DNA from 3 places in the Paenibacillus haidiansis genome. Region 3 is predicted to be linked to each of the others. Evidence: riboswitches for the same ligand, from Rfam matches in the RefSeq annotation. Region 3 holds a riboswitch; each other region holds the start of a gene.
The links. Region 3 has a riboswitch for cyclic di-AMP ahead of V3851_RS24595 (C40 family peptidase). Riboswitches for the same ligand answer to the same signal wherever they lie in the genome.
Positions count from the first base shown of each region.

Region 1 (5,520 bases), on a different contig from region 3:
GTCCAAGTGAAGCACTTTGCCGGGGACCTCGAAGAACGACGGCTCTCCGTTCGGATACCAGTCCCGGCCCAGGGCCGATTGATTCCGCTCCGTCAGTTCCAAACGATCCTTTTGCAGTTTTTGCAGCGATTCGGTAGCCTTGATGCGTACACGCTGCGTTTTCTCTCCCGGGTCATTCTGGCTTACCTTGACCAGGTCGGACAAGGGCGCGTCGGCGAGCAGCCGGAATTCCGTTCCTTTGATGATGGCCTGCTCCCGCTCGATCCTCTCGACCCGGAAGGTTACATCCCCTCCATACGATTTGCGAACGACCAAGTCTCCCAAATTCGTCAATTCAATCACCTCTAACCCATCGTATGGGCGAATGAGGGGATTGGTTCCTGCATCTATTCTCCGAGTCCAGCGGCATATAGTGTATTGGCAAGACCCGCGAATTCCTCCAGGCTCAGCGTTTCCGCGCGCCGGGAAGGCTCGATTCGGCTCTCCGCGAGCAGCGCCTCCAGCCGTTCCCGACCTTCTCCCGGGAAGAAGCGGCTTTTGAGATTGTTGGCGATCGTTTTGCGCCGCTGGGCAAAAGCCGCCTGTACCACCTCGAAGAAAAAGGCCTCATCCGCAACCGAGACCGGCGGCGCACTGCGGACCTTCAGCCGGATCACCGCCGATTCCACATTCGGCTGCGGAATAAATACGCTGTGCGGGACCGTGCATACCAGCTCCGGTTCGCTGTAATACTGGACGGCGATGCTCAGGCTGCCGTATTCCTTGCCGCCGGGAGAGGCCGCCATCCGCTCCGCCACTTCCTTCTGGATCATCACGACGATATTTTCCAGGGGAAGTCCCGCCTCCAGCAGCTTCATAAGGATCGGCGTCGTAACGTAATAAGGCAGGTTTGCCACGACGCTGACCCCGCTGCAGCCTTCAAACTCGTCGGCAAACAGGGCGTGCAAGTCCAGCTTGAGCACATCCCCGTGAATGACATGGACCTGCGGGTAAGGCTCCAGCACCTCCTCCAGGATCGGCAGCAAGCGCTGGTCGATCTCTACGGCGGCGACGCGGCCCGCCTCCTGGGCCAGCTTTTCCGTCAACGCGCCGATCCCCGGCCCGATCTCCAGCGCTCCCTTGGACTTGTCCAATCCGGCCGCGCCGACAATCTTGCCCAGAATATTCTGGTCGATCAGAAAATTCTGCCCCAGACTCTTCTTAAACGAAAAACCGTGCCGTTGGATAATCTCCTTCGTCCGGCGCGGCGTTGACACCTCTTCTCTCATCGTCATCCTTGATCGCCTCTTTCGTTCTCCAATTCGATCAGCGCGGACGCAAACTCCTCGCGGCTGATCCGGAACACGGCCAGCCGTTTATAAAACTGCTTGCCGTTGCAATACCCGATTCCGAGCCGCTCCCCCATAAACCGCCGGCGCGCGGCGGCGGCGGGGTGGACGATCAGCCCGGCGGCGAGCAGGTCCTCCCACGAGATCAGCCCTGCTCCTGCATCCCCGCCCGACTCCGCTACGGCTTCGGTGCGGACGCGGGCGAGCGCCTCGCGGATCGCTTCCGGCGCAGCGTTCTCCACACCGATATCGCCCCGCTTGGTCGCGTCCTCCTCCCGCAGGAAGGCATGCTTGCATCCCGGTACCCGCTTCGCGACAATTTTGCGGATCCGCTCCCCGGCGTGGTCGGGGTCCGTAAATATGATCACCCCGCGGCGCTCCATCGCCAGCTCGATTTTGCGCAGCGTCGCCTCATTGATCGCCGATCCGCCGGTCTCGATGGTGTCGGCGTCCACCGCCCGTTTCACCGCGACGGTATCGTCGCGCCCTTCCACCACAATGACCTCTTTGATCATGATTCCCTCGTCCCTTTCCGAAATGTATCGCAAGAACAAACAAAAAGAAGAGGAATGATCCTCTTCTTATCCGTGTCTTATTCATCATCCTAATAGTATCTCATTCCCTGGGCAAAGTAAACGCCGCCGCTAGTTGAGCTCCGGTTTGGTCGGACCGATGACATACACCGTCCGGCCCTTTTTGCGCCCGAAGTTCTGCGCCGCTTTCAGGGAGTCATAGTAGACGTCCATCTTGTTGCCCTTGATCGCGCCGCCGGTATCCTCCGCTTTGCGGAAGCCGACGCCCTCGATATAAACCCACCAGCCCAAAGGAACGACGCTGCTGTCGACCGCGATCGTTCGACCTTCCGTCACCCTGGTGCCGGATGCCGTCCGCGTCCCGATGCCGTCTTCCTCGGAGGAATAGGCCGTAAGGGTCACGTTTTTAAGTATTTTTTTATATTTAAACGAGACGCCGCCTTTCGTGGTTAGCCCGCTGATATTTACCGAGTTCGAGCTACGGGAAATGCTGGCCGCCGCAACGGCCGCCGGTTTCGTTCCTACGGCGACGACTTTCGGCGAGGCCTTCTTGGCGACCTCTTTGCCGAGCCAGCGCTTGGATACGAATTTTCCGTCTTCATACACCTTTTCGATATTATGAATGACCAGCCCTTCGCTGCCCGGGGACAAAATCTTGGTCTTGCCCTTGAGCAGGGTGTCGTCCGAAGTCTTCACGACGGTAAAAGGCACCGCTTCTTGCGTCTGTACTTGTTGTTTGGTAACTCTGACGATCTTGATGTTCATGTTGGCCGTTACATAGCTGTCGAGCGCCGGGGTCACTTTGTCCTCTTTTCCCAAAGTCACGCCAAGCTCATCGATCGCATCTTGCACGCTATGTTGCGTTGTGAAACCGGTCTTCGTCGCTCCATCCACGCTCACCTTTACAGGAACCGCGCGCACGAGCGCAATTTTGTCCCCGTCTTCCGGAGAGCCGACCAGCGGATTTACCGCCGCATCCTCCGCGTTGATAACGAGAGACTGTTCTTCCAGCAATTGATTGACTAGCGATTGACGGGATTCGGTGCTTTCCTGCTGCCCGTCAACAACCAAATAGCTCTGTTTATTGTTTTGGCTGTATACCCAAATCAGGATGATGACAATTACCGCGATGGCCAAAATTCCGATAACGGAAATTTGACGTAAATGTTCTTGTTTCCATCGCAATGCGTAAGACATGCTGGATGAGCGTGATTCATGGGATTCCTGCTTACGGAAAATGCCCATTTCTTCCGTCCTCCTTCATAGTCCCGCCGTCTAGGTCGATTCATGTTGCGTATGACGTGACTACATTTCATATTTACGAAATGCGCCGAAAAGCCGCACTTCGCATCCTGCCCCAGTCTGCCCGGCATAGTCACCTCCTGTATACAACAGTATGATGACCCTATTACGTTTATTCAAAACAAAAGAAGCCTTAGAGAAAGAGTAAGAGGCTCTCTTTCGTGGCTTCCGAATGTCTTGGTGTAGTAGGATGCACGAGTTTGCCCTCTCTTAGTACGCTTACGGAGTTAGCTGTCGGGTTAGGACGCGAGAGACCCGCCCTTCCTCGGTTCATTCGCTCATGGCGCAACGACCTTGAATTCACCCCATTGACCCAAGTAAAGAAATCAAGTGCAGGTCAAGCCGGCTTATCCGGCCCGCTTGCAGTTGGTTCCCCCGTTCTCCACAAGTGGAGATTAAGCGAGACTGGTTCACGGAACATGTAATCGGAATCGTCAGGTTGGCTCATGAACGACTCCAAAAAGATTACTGAAAAGATTCTATCCTGTTTCGATGCAGGTTGTAAAGCGCGAATCAACCACGTTTATTTTAATAAATGGTTAAAAAAATGTAATAATCTGAGCTCTAATGATTAATATCCATTAATCTTTCGCGAATGCTCTTTTTTTCACCGCTTTTTCTCCCGAATTCAGCGAATCCCAAATCGTTCCAGGGCATTTCTGGTGGTTATTTCGGCGATTTCCTCTACCGAAACGCCTTTCAACTCGGCGGCCGCTTCGGCCACTAAACGGACATATCCGGTCTCGTTTCGTTTTCCACGAAATGGATGTGGAGTTAAGTACGGGGAATCGGTTTCGATCAGCAAACGGTCCATCGGCGTCTTGGCCAGAACTTCCTTCGGCTGTTTTGCATTTTTAAACGTAATCGGTCCGCCAAACGACAAATGAAATCCCAAATCCAGACACATTTTGGCAATTTCCCAGCTTCCCGAGTAGGAATGCATCACGCCGCCGATTTCATTTGCCTTCTCCTCCCGCAAAATACGGACGGTATCTTCGTGCGCGTCCCGGTTATGGATGCAGATCGGCATACCGAGCTCCCGTGCCAACCGGATTTGCTTGCGGAACACTTCATGCTGCACGTCTTTGGGCGACGTGTCCCAGTAATAATCCAGTCCGATTTCTCCGATGGCCACCACTTTTTCATGCTTGCACAATTGTGCGATCCAGTCCAAATCCTCATCCTTCATCGTAATCGCATCCTGCGGGTGCCATCCCACCGCCGCGTAAATGAAGTCGTGGGACTCGGCCAGCTTCATCGTCGTGGGGATCGTTTCGCGGTTAAATCCGATGTTGATCATCCGCGTCACTCCCTGCTCCAAAGCCCGCTGAATCGCCTCTTCCCGGTCGTCGTTGAACTGCGGCGCATCCATATGTGTATGCGTATCAAATAGCTCCATGGCTACTCCTCCTTGGTTAGCTGATCCTGGCTGTTCCCCTGCTCGAATATTTCGGCGATCTCCCGCGGCAGCCTACCGATAACGGTCATCAATTTATTGTCCGGAAAGTACAAATGAAATTTGCCCCGGTGCAAACCGCTGATCGAACGGACAATATCCGAAACTTCGGAAATTTCCCGCAAACGGTCCTGGCGGTCCAGCAGAAGAATCTGCTTGTCCCGCAATTCGCCGTCCGGACGAAACACATCATAAGGCAGATCAGTCGGAAAATCAATTTCCAGATCGTATTCGGGGTGAAGCCCCGCCTTACCGAAAGCTTGGCGGATGCCGTCGATCATTTCCAGGTCGAGCGATTCGACTTCTACATATTTATACAATTTCCGGTCCAAAAACCGGGTGCACAGATCGCTTAACAGTTCGTCGGGTTCATTCTTCCACTGCATAAACGCGGTTTGTACCAGCGCTTCATCAAGCAGCAGGTATTCCCGGACGGTCAAATCCCGGCCGAACAATCCCGGCAAGGGCTCGGGCAGAAAAGCGAAACGGTGTCCTTCGGCGTAAAGCTCTTTCGCCCGGCGGAAGATTTGCCGCAGAATGATCTCCGAGCTGCGGGTTACCGGGTGGAAATAAACCTGCCAGTACATTTGATACCTGGACATCAGATAGTCTTCCACCGCATGCATCCCCGATTCCTTGACGACGATCCGGCCCTGGAACGGCCGCAGCATCCGGAGGATCCGGTCCATGTCGATCGTACCGTAATTAACCCCGGTAAAATACGCGTCCCGCAGCAAATAATCCATACGGTCGGCATCCAGCGGACTCGATACGAGATTGACCACAATCGGATGCTCATAATCCTTCCGGATGACGGCGGCCACTTTCTTCGGGAAATCGTCCCCCATTTGCCGAAGTACAGCGCCAACTTCCGTATCGCCAAGCATGATTTTGCAAGTCC
Region 1 is NZ_JAZHPZ010000018.1:64,089-69,608, forward strand. Features, by position in the region: gene yabG (sporulation peptidase YabG) at 1-333, opposite strand, end outside; gene rsmA (16S rRNA (adenine(1518)-N(6)/adenine(1519)-N(6))-dimethyltransferase RsmA) at 387-1,274, opposite strand; gene rnmV (ribonuclease M5) at 1,271-1,843, opposite strand; gene V3851_RS23440 (G5 domain-containing protein) at 1,973-3,106, opposite strand; cyclic di-AMP (ydaO/yuaA leader) riboswitch at 3,364-3,575, opposite strand; gene V3851_RS23445 (TatD family hydrolase) at 3,792-4,562, opposite strand; gene V3851_RS23450 (HD domain-containing protein) at 4,565-5,520, opposite strand, start outside.
Region 1: it holds a riboswitch for cyclic di-AMP, as region 3 does, so the genes downstream of both, V3851_RS23440 (G5 domain-containing protein) here and V3851_RS24595 (C40 family peptidase) in region 3, are expected to answer to the same signal.

Region 2 (5,520 bases), on a different contig from region 3:
GTCGTTGGCGGAATCGCCGTTCGCGAAGCGCTCGGGCATGATTTGATAAAATACCGCTTTCTTGGCCCATTCCGGTACTTTGATCACATCGATCTCATGAATATACGAAAATTCATATAGTTCTCCCGGCGGAGTCGGGGCTTCGTGCTGAATCCCCGTATCCAGCATATATACCGTTTCCGTTCCGGCGGTCAGCTTGAAGGCATAGGACAATCGCTTGAAACGGGGTTTGACGGCCACCTCCCAATAATCGAACATCCGGTCGTGGGCCGCTTTTTCCATCGGGATTTCCTGATAAGTGCCATTCCAATCGTATTTGTCCCCGGTCATTGCATATACATTCTTCACATCGTCGCGCTTGGTCCGTACGCGCAAATGGATCGTTTCGGAATCATAGGCATAGGCCCATTTATCCCGGGGGACGTGATATAGTGCTTCCAACAGCATATGGGGCCACCTCCTATAGTCAGCCTGACAAACAAGCAGTTTTAGCTAATTAATAACCAAATGAGAACCGATATGAACCATTATTCCCACACTTTATTCTTGTATGAATCTTTCCCCGCAAGCGTTCGTTTATGGAAAAATAATCATTTCAATTTTCAACCTTAATACTTTGGGTTATTGAAACGCATAATAATAGTGCCACATTTATTTACATTTATTTGCATTAAAATTCTGTTGGATATGGCTTGGGAAATATGAATAAATGATGAAATGCGGAAAATTAGTATAAAATGACTTTGCATATATATACAGTTTGCTTTATAATTAGCCCAGTAATCGAATGATGGTCAATATTTATACCGACGGGAGAGAGACAGATGAAAAAGTGGGGTATTTTGATTGTAGCGCTAATTATGGTCACGAGTGTGCTTGCCGCTTGCGGACAAAACAAAAATAATGCCGGAGGCAACGCGCCTGCGACCGAAAATCAAGGAGCGGCCGATAACGGGGGCTCGAACGGCGGCGCCGGCAAAAAGCTGATTCTCGGCCTGAGCGCGGACTTCCCGCCTTATGAGTTCCGGGACAGCAAAGGCGAAATCGTCGGCTTCGACGTCGAAATCGCCAAAGAAATCGCCAAGGATTTGGGCGCGGAGCTGGAAATCAAGGATATGTTGTTCGACTCCTTGTTGAATGAACTGGAAAGCGGCCGCATCGATCTGGTCATTTCCGGACTGAGTCCGACTCCGGAACGGGCCGAGCAAGTGGACTTGTCCAAAATTTATTATAAAGCGGAGCAGGCGGTCGTAACCGTCACCGAGAATAAAGATAAGTATGCCACGATGGAATCGCTCGAAGGGGTGAAGATCGGCGTACAGAAGAGCTCGATTCAAGAGGATATCGCCAAAGAGATCGCCGGTGCCAAATTGACGTCGCTCGGCAAGATCTCCGATATTATCATGCAACTGCAGACGGGGCGCGTGGACGCGGCGATTATTGAAGGTCCCGTCGCCGAGTCGTTCGTCAAGAACGTGGACGGCATTACGATCACCGACGCCAAACCGGTAACGGAGGACGAAGGTTATGTCGTCGGCGTGAAGAAAGGCAACACGGAGTTGCTCGATCAGGTAAATACGACGCTTGACCGTCTGATTGAAGACGGGTCGATCGACAAGTTCGTCACCGAAGCAAGCGAACTCGCCGAGCAATAAGCAAGGAACCTGATTTAAGCGGAAAATAGCGAAGCCGATTCGCTATTTTCTGTTTTTTTGTCAAAGGTTTTGAGGTAAAATAGGAGGAATGATTGGTACATGGAGCTTTTTTCGATGTTTTGGGAGTACCGCGGCTACTTTTTGACTGGCGTGCAGTACACGCTGCTGCTGGCGGCGATCGGCGTGCTGTGCGGGTTTGTGCTCGGTCTTATCGTCGCGCTGCTGCGCATGACCCCATGGGCGATCGTGCGTTTTATCGGCCACGCCTGGGTGGAATTTTTGCGCGGAACGCCGATGCTGGTTCAGCTCTTAATTATTCACTACGGGTTTTCCACAGCGTTCGACATTAATTTTTCCGCTATCCAGTCCGGGGCGATTACGCTCTCGATCAACAGCTCGGCGTATCTGGCGGAAATTTTCCGCGCCGGCATTCAGGGCGTGGACCGGGGTCAAGGCGAAGCGGCACGTTCGTTGGGCATGACCCGCGGAATGTCCCTGCGGTTCATCATTATCCCGCAGGCGATCAAATCGGTGCTCCCGGCGATCGGGAACGAGTTCGTCACGATTATCAAAGAATCGTCGATCGTGTCCTTTATCGGCATCACGGAGCTGATGTTCCAATCCGGGGCCGTCGTCGGCATTACGTATGACGGAATGACGCCATACTTGATCGTTGCGGTAATCTACTTTATTTTGACATTTACATTGTCCCGTATTCTGGGTCTGTTCGAAAGGAAGTTGAAGGCCAGTGATCACCGTTAAAAATTTGCACAAAAAATTCGGACAATTGCATATTTTGAAAGGCATCGATCTGGAGATTTCCAAGGGTGAGGTCGTCGTAATCATCGGCCCGAGCGGCTCGGGGAAGAGTACGTTTCTGCGCTGCCTGAACTTGCTGGAGGAGCCGACGGAAGGGGAAGTTACCTTTGAAGGCGAATCCATCACCGACAAGCGCCACAATATCAATAAGACGCGCGAGAAGATGGGCATGGTGTTCCAGCAGTTCAACCTGTTTCCGCACAAATCCGTGATCGACAATATTACGATGGCTCCGATCCGCGTCAAAAAAATGGATAAGGCCAAAGCCGAAGCGATCGCAATGGATCTTTTGCAAACGGTGGGCCTGGCGGACAAGCGCGACGCCTACCCTTCGCAATTGTCCGGCGGACAGAAGCAGCGGATCGCCATTGCCCGTGCGCTCGCGATGGAGCCGCATGTCATGCTGTTTGACGAACCGACCTCGGCGCTTGACCCGGAAATGGTCGGCGAGGTGCTGGAGGTCATGAAGAGCCTGGCCGATAAAGGAATGACGATGGTGATCGTCACCCATGAAATGGGCTTCGCCCGCGAGGTGGGGGACCGGATTCTGTTCATGGACCAAGGCGTGATTATGGAGCAGGGCACCCCGCAGCAGGTGTTTAATTCTCCACAAAATCAACGCACTCAGGACTTCCTCAGCAAGGTGCTGTAACCACATCTTTATAAAGCCTGTAACCGCTCGGCGAATACGCCGGCGGTTTTTTTATTTTTACGAATTTGTAATCAATATCATAACCAAAAAATGCTGATATACCGCTGTTTTATAGATTTTGGCAACATTTGCATCATCTACTGGTTACAAAATTGTGATATATTGAATGAGCCAAAACCTGTCATAACAGGTGCGGGGGACGATTCTTTGAAACAGCCGCTTAACGGCCGGTTCGCCAAAGCGCTGCTTTCTTGGGGTGAAGCGCAGAATAAGAGCGCCGGGACTATTCCTTTGTTCCGAATCCGACAACTAACTCCGCAGGCGATATTAAAGGAGGAACTTATGAATAAGCATTTGAAATGGGCACGCGCCGTAAAGGCGGCAATCATCGCGATTGGTTTGGCAGGAGCGCTGCAGGCGGTTCCGGCGCATGCGGACTCGGTACATAAAGCGAAGGAGGGCGACACGTTTTACCTGCTCGCGAAGGAATACGGCGTGAATTTGGACAAGTTGATGAGCGCCAATCCGAGTATTAAGGCCAACAATATTTATGCCGGTTTGGATATCGTAATTCCGGGCGCCCAGTCGAACGCAATGGTAATGAAGGCTTCGGCAAGCCCGAGCAAAGCGGCGGAGATTTTGCCGACCTTTAAAGTGTCCTCGGTCGATAAAGTTGTGGAAGCCTGGGGCAAAACTTTTAATTATTCGAAAACGATCAATGTCAAAGCCACGGCTTATTCGTCCGCGGCCAGCGAAAACGGCGGATGGGGCCCGGTGGATTATTTCGGCAACCCGCTCAAGCTCGGTACGATTGCCGTAGACCCGAGCGTCATTCCGATGGGCACGAAGGTGCTGGTGACCGGTCATAGCCACGCCAATCTGCCGAAAAATGCGTTTGTCGCTACGGCAACCGACCAGGGCGGGGCGATTAAAGGCAACCGCATCGATATCTTCATTCCCGGAAGCCAGGCGACGGTTAATCAGTTCGGTTTCCAGGACGTTACTCTATACGTCATCAAATAAGGCATGTATAAGTCAAAAGCAGCTCCTCTTGAAGGAGCCGCTTTTTTGTTTACCTATATTTCGGGATGTTCAGCAGCTCCGGCACGGTTACGAAATGGTAGCCCTTGGCCCGCAGCGTATGAATGATTTCCGGCAGCGCCTCAATCGTTCCGGTGAGGTTGGAGCCTGTCCCGCCGCCCGCATGCTGCAAGACGATAGAACCGGGGCCGACCGTGCCTAGCACGTTCTGTACGACTTTTTCCTGGTCGAGTCCTTTCCAATCGAGGGAGTCGACGTTCCAATTGACGATCGTGTACCCATGTTGTTTGGCCCATCTCACCTGTTCTTCATTGATCTCGCCGTAGGGCGGGCGAATGAGCTTGGGCCGGTAGCCGGTAATACCTAAGATAATTTTCTCGGTTCGCAATATTTCGCTTTGAAACTGCTTCAAGGAGCGTTTTTTGAACACCGGGTGGCTGAAGGAATGATTGCCGATGATATGTCCCTCTGCATGGATTTTCCGGAGCAATTCCGGGTATTTCTTGGCCCTGTGGCCGACGACGAAGAAGGTCGCTTTTACTCCTTCTTTGCGCAGTACCTGCAAAACTTGCGGCGTAAAGCGAGGATCCGGAACGTCGTCAAATGTCAGGGCAACCTGCTTCACCCTTGGCCCCTGGAATTTGAAAGTCTCCGAATACTTCCGGCGCAGCTCTCCGAGGCCTAACGGTTTAGTCCCCGTTTCGACCGCGTCGGGGGAGCCTGGGTGTCCGGTCTTTTCGGGTAAGGGCGCGATGATGAGCCCGCTGCCAGCGGCTTGGGCGGTGTCTACACCAAATGCGCAAAAAAACAAAGCCGTGATCAGGCAAACGGCTCCGGCAATTCGGATCGTTTTTTTTCTTTGTCGGAACATGCGATTCTCTCCCTTCAGCCAAAACAATCTTATCTACTGGTATGTCCAAATAACAGCAAAACTATGAGTTGCATTAATCTGTGACATAAATCACAGACTTAAACTCTGAAAAATTGCATCTTTAGATGAAGTATGGAGCAAACCTAACGCGCCAGTTTGGTGGAGAGGAGAGAGAGCATTGTCAGAAGTATTGGCCAATGAGCAAATAGCTCCCGGGGTATTCCGGCTTTCCGTATCCGGCCGGTTCGCCGGAGAAATGGGGCAATTCTATATGCTGCGGTCATGGGACCGTTATCCGCTGCTGAGCAGACCGCTGAGCATTTTTAATGTAACGGAACAGTGTATCGAGTTTGTATATCTAGTAACCGGTGAAGGGACGACCATGTTTTCGCGTTTAAGAAAAGGGGATTCCATCGTTCTGGAAGGTCCGCTCGGTAACGGATTTGCCGAGCCGGAAGGGAAAACGGCATTTATCGGCGGGG
Region 2 is NZ_JAZHPZ010000007.1:71,427-76,946, reverse strand. Features, by position in the region: gene V3851_RS15410 (alpha-glycosidase) at 1-447, opposite strand, end outside; gene V3851_RS15405 (transporter substrate-binding domain-containing protein) at 825-1,655, shown strand; gene V3851_RS15400 (amino acid ABC transporter permease) at 1,755-2,417, shown strand; gene V3851_RS15395 (amino acid ABC transporter ATP-binding protein) at 2,404-3,126, shown strand; cyclic di-AMP (ydaO/yuaA leader) riboswitch at 3,286-3,465, shown strand; gene V3851_RS15390 (3D domain-containing protein) at 3,469-4,149, shown strand; gene V3851_RS15385 (polysaccharide deacetylase family protein) at 4,199-5,038, opposite strand; gene V3851_RS15380 (dihydroorotate dehydrogenase electron transfer subunit) at 5,217-5,520, shown strand, end outside.
Region 2: it holds a riboswitch for cyclic di-AMP, as region 3 does, so the genes downstream of both, V3851_RS15390 (3D domain-containing protein) here and V3851_RS24595 (C40 family peptidase) in region 3, are expected to answer to the same signal.

Region 3 (5,520 bases):
AAAGATTTGAAAGAGCGCTATTTCTATGCGGCGAAGGTGGCGATTTCGAATTTCAGCAAATGGTACGGCCGCTATCCGTATTCCACGCTCTCCGTGGTCGTCCCGCCCATCGGCGGCAACGGCGCCGGAGGCATGGAATATCCGACGCTGGTCACCGCCTTCGGCGCGGGTAGTGATTCCCCGGGGTACGATGAATTGGAACGGACGGTCATTCATGAGATTGGGCATCAATTTTTCTACGGCATGGTTGCCAGCAATGAATTCGAGGAGGCCTGGCTGGACGAAGCCTTCACTTCTTATGCCGAAGACAAGTTGATGGAGCAGGAATTCGGCATCGCGCCGAATCTGCCCCTTCAGGCCGCGCTGATCTCATCTCCGGCTTCGCTTACGCTGCCGGCCTGGAAATACGGCTCGTCGGACTCCTACGCCAAGAACGCTTATTATCGCGGCAAGCTCGTGCTGCTCGATATCGAGCGTCAGGTCGGCACGAAGACGATGAAACGGATTCTCTATAACTACAGTCAAAAGTACAGGTTCAAGCATCCGGCGACGGCCGATTTTCAGCGGGTTGTCGAGCAGACGACGGGACGAAGCTGGAAGGCCTATTTTAATCAATATGTATATGAGGGCAAAATGGCCGATTTCTCCGTCGACCGGATTACGGTCACGCCGGTTATCAAAGACGGGAGTACCGTCTACGAATCCACGGTGGAAATCAGCCGGCAGGGCGGGACGGCGCCCAAGGTGCCGCTACTGTTCAGCTTCAAGGATGGGCATACGGAAAGAAAGGTATGGAACGGGGCCGGCGACCGCGTACAACTGAAGCTCCAGTATAAAGAGCCGCTGGACTGGGTACAGGTCGATCCCGACTATTCGCTGGTATTGGAGAACAAGCACATCAACAACTACATCAAAGCCGAGGTCGAAGAACAAGACGGCACTCGCACCACCTTAAGCGTTGTGAAGCTGCTTGAAACTTTGCTCGGCGCCCTCGCGTGGTAGTAGAGCAAATCATGAGGTTCTCTGAAGCTCTTCATAGATGTATCACTCACAAAACTCTTAGGAGGGAAAATTATGACCTATATTCGGAATGGATGGGGGCATGTCAGGAGCCAGTTTCCCTCTGTGATCATCCTGTTCCTGTACCAGTTGCTGTGGGGACTGTTTCTGTACCGGCTGGTAAGCTCCGCGGTTAGCGACGTCCTGTCGCGGTACCCCGACCCGCCCCCGACGGAGATGAGCCGGATATTATATTTGCTTGAAGGACAGTTCGAGCTTAGACATAATCCGGCGGTATACCAATACATCTGGCTGCTGCTCGCGATGATCGCTCTGCGGCTGCTGTTGTCGCCGCTCATTCAAGCCGGCATCCTCTACGGCCTTAAGCCGTCCGAGGAGCGGGGCTCCGGCCTTCCTTTTTTCCGGGGAATGAAGGAATTTTGGAAGCCCGTCGTACTCTTTTATTTGTTGGAGCTTGCGCTGCTGGCACTGCCTTCCTTCTGGGTCCTCCCGCAGCTCCAGGCCTTGTTGCCCCGGTTGGCCGTACCCGGCAGCCGCCTTGCCCCCGTTCTGATCGGTTGCGGGATTTTGCTGGGCTGGATGGTTTACGCCTGGCTTGTCCGCCAACTGCTGTTGTTCGCCCAGTTCGGGTATCTGTTTAAGGCCGGACTCTGGACCTCACTGCTGCTCAGCTTAAGACATCTTCTGCCGGGCATCGCGATTTCACTCATTCTGGGCGCCACCGGAGCGGGACTGTTCCTCCTGTTCGGCACCGTCTCTTGGATTTGGACCGGACTCTTGGCCCTAATATTACAGCAATCCTATCCTTTTATCCGCAGTCTATGGCAAGTGTGGACGCTAACCTCTCAATACCAGCTATGGTATACCAAAACACAAAAAAGTTAAATTTTTTTCACTTTTATTTTTCCTTGTGCCACAAGGCCTCCGCGCTTTCCGGGGGTCTTTTTGTGCGTTTATCCCTCTCAATCTTGCTAATTAACCATTGCCAAAATATACTTGCCTTTGTTACAATAACAGCAGCACAATTTCAGTAACGATTTTGTTATTATTTTGTCATCATTGGCAGCGTATTATGCCGGGTGTCGAATTTGTAAGAATAAAACGTAAATTACAGCCGAATTCCCTTAACGGGGAACGGGGGAACCACTTTGGGTGAATTGATCTCGCAACGGAGGGATCATAGGGGACCTTCAACCGAATCCTTAAGCTAACCTCGTAGGCATTGGAAGGAGCATATTCTTGAAGAAACAGCTAACCGCAGCGGCAGTAAGCCTTGCAATTGTATTTTCCATCGGAACTGGTAGCGCTTTCGCGGATTCCAAATTGAACAGCGCCATCGAACCGGCTTTGGGTTCCGATTACAAATCGGGCGGAACGACGACTTCAGGCTTTGATTGTTCCGGATTTACGATGTACGTCTTCGCAAAGATCGGCATTGAATTGCCGCATCAATCGGCTTCCCAATACAAAATGGGAACCGAAGTGTCCAAGGATGAATTGATTGCCGGCGACCTGGTGTTCTTCAACACCTCAGGCAAAGGCATTTCCCACGTCGGCATCTACGTCGGCGACGGCGAGTTTGCTCATGCCTCCACCTCCAAGGGTGTAGTCATCAGCAAATTAAGCGAAAAGTATTACGTCGAACGCTATGTCGGCGCCAAGCGGATCATGAGCTCCGACAAATATGATGAAGTTACCAGTGAATCGTAAGGTAACATTTTTGAACGGATAAGCAAGGGCCCGTAGAGATTCTTTAACCAGGATCTCGCGGGTCTTTTTCATTTTATACGGGTGAGGATTAGGAACCCTTTCCTACTAAATAGTTGTGGTGACCGCTTAAAACAGTTCAAATTAACCTATTTAGCAAAAAAGGCCGCAATCGGCTTGCCAATACATGAAGAGGTTTGGTAAAATAACCAAAGTAAATGGTAACAACTTTGTAATTATTATTGTCGTATTTGTAATCATTTTGATCATGTCGTGTTTTTTCGGGTGCAATCAACAAGAACAGCCGAATTCCCGACACCCGGGAAACGGGGGAACCACTTTGGGTGAATTGATCCGTTATCCAAGGATCATAGGGAACCTTCAACCGAATCCTTAAGCTAACCTCGCAGGCCTTGGAAGGAGTTTTATATCTTGAGAAAGACGTTTGCTGCAGCAGCGACGAGTTTGGCCATCCTGTTCACGATGGGAACCGGAAGCGCTTTTGCCGACAGCACATTGGACACCGTAGTTAATTCCGTGATCGGCACGCCTTATAAATACGGAGGCGTCACTACCGCGGGCTTCGATTGTTCCGGATTTACCAGATACGTGTTCCAGAAATTCGGTGTCGACCTCGCCCGTGTATCCACAGCCCAGTACAAGCAGGGCACTCCGGTGGCCAAAAGCCAACTGAGAGAGGGCGACCTGGTATTCTTCAACACTTCCGGCAGCGGCATCTCCCATGTCGGCATTTATGTCGGCGACGGGAAATTCGCCCATGCCTCGTCTTCCAAAGGAATCAATATCGATAATTTGGACAACAGCTACTATAAGACGCGCTATGTAGGGGCAAAAAGAATTCTGAGCAATTGGGGCTATAGCACCTTTGCCGCCGAATCCTGATTACCCCTCAAAGCTGGAGACCCTACACCTTAAAACCCGTTGGACCGTGAGCGATTCTGGCCGGAATCGTCCGCGGTCTTTTTTTTTGCTGCCACTACCCATTTAACGAAGGACCGGTATCAAAGGTTACATGTAGATAAAGATTTATTTTTTTGCTGTCCGTGTTCCACCGCACTCCTACATCCAATCCTCGTTATATCCAAAATTTACCCCGTCCGGAGAAAAGCTAAACGGAAATTTCAGCAAACCCAAGAAATTTTTCTTCCCTTATCCTCTCGGGTTCGTGGGCTTCAAGCCTTTACAAGCAAAGAAATTACGTTTAGAGTGAGGTTAAAAAGAACTTGAGCCAGTCACATTGAATAGCCTATGCATTCCTATCGTTTAAGGAGGCGAAGACAGATGGAAAAAACAATCCCCCCATTCCGGATCGTCCCTATGGAAGAAAGCCACGGCGCGGATATCTGTACCTGGCATTACGATTCTCCGTATGATATTTATAGCTGGCTCCCTTGGGAACAAATGAAAGCGCTCGATGTCGAGTTCGGCAACCCTACCTTAAGAGCCCAGCAGTACGTTTCCTTGCTGAACGAACAGGGCGAACTTGCCGGATTTGCCCAGTACTTTCCCATGGAGGGGGTTACGCGCCTCGGTATTGGCATGCGGCCCGATTTATGCGGCCACGGCTTGGGGAAATCATTTGTGCTCACCATCGTGGAGGAGGCCAGACGGCGGAAACCGCAGGACGTGATCGATCTGGAGGTGCTGACCTGGAATACCCGGGCAATTCGGGCGTACCAAAAGGCCGGCTTCGTCATCACCGATCTGTACGAAAAAATGACGCCCGGCGGCATTTCCAAGCCTTTTTATTGCATGGTTTTTCGGGGTATCCCGACTGCTGCAGAATAACATTCTTCATCCGTCTATGAACAATCACACATTAAACTGCTGTTTTTTGCGTAAATTACAATAAATCATTACTTTTTTTGTCACAAACGCTATGATCGGCCAACATGTTCCGCTATAATGGAGGGGTAGCTTACATAGGAGGGACGATTGGAATGCAGAAGTGGATCATGAGCGGAATACTCGCCGTGGCATGCATCTTCGCAGTCGTGTTAATGTTTACATTGCCCGGCCGGGAACAGGTAGCCCAGGAAGAAAAGCCGCAAATGCCTGAAGTTACATTAAATGCAGAGCAAGCCGAAGCCACAGTCAAAGCGAATTGCATCGCCTGTCACGGGGATCAATTGCAGGGCGGGGCCGGTCCTAATCTGCAAAAAATCGGATCCGAACTGTCGTCCGATCAATTGTACAGCATCATCACCAAAGGCAAAGGGGGCGTCATGCCGTCCTTCAAGGATAAATTGAAGGAAGACGAGATCGCCAACGTGGCCTTGTATCTTTCGGAAAAGAAATAGCGATTGAAGCAAAACACGCCCGCCCGGTACCGATCGAATCGGTCCGGACGGGCGTATTTCCGTTTCTTCGGGAATTAACCGGCCGTGCGGTTTTTCTCGAAAGCCTCATTATATTGCTGCGCTTCCTTGATATCTACGGCCGTTATTCCACCTTCCTCCCAAGAGGTCAAGCGAAGCGTCACCGTTTTATGGTCAATGGTAATAAAAGGGTGGTGATTAAATGCTTCCGAAATAGCTGCCACCTCGTCGACGAACGCAATCCCTTTCATAAAGTTGGAGAAGGTGTATTTCCGGATGATCCAGCGGCCTTCCTCCAGCTCCCAGCCCTCCAGCTTTTCCAAATGCGCTTCTACTTCTTGTGGTGTAAACGGCATTTTTCTTCCTCCCCGTTCTTCAAAACTTCCACTCCTATGTAATTCTGAGGTTAAGCGAATTCAAGACAATCGTTAAAGGTTCGGTTCCGGCATCTGTT
Region 3 is NZ_JAZHPZ010000021.1:17,142-22,661, reverse strand. Features, by position in the region: gene V3851_RS24605 (M1 family metallopeptidase) at 1-1,002, shown strand, start outside; gene V3851_RS24600 (hypothetical protein) at 1,075-1,905, shown strand; cyclic di-AMP (ydaO/yuaA leader) riboswitch at 2,123-2,257, shown strand; gene V3851_RS24595 (C40 family peptidase) at 2,260-2,730, shown strand; cyclic di-AMP (ydaO/yuaA leader) riboswitch at 3,020-3,155, shown strand; gene V3851_RS24590 (C40 family peptidase) at 3,160-3,630, shown strand; gene V3851_RS24585 (GNAT family N-acetyltransferase) at 4,030-4,536, shown strand; gene V3851_RS24580 (c-type cytochrome) at 4,689-5,048, shown strand; gene V3851_RS24575 (4a-hydroxytetrahydrobiopterin dehydratase) at 5,123-5,422, opposite strand.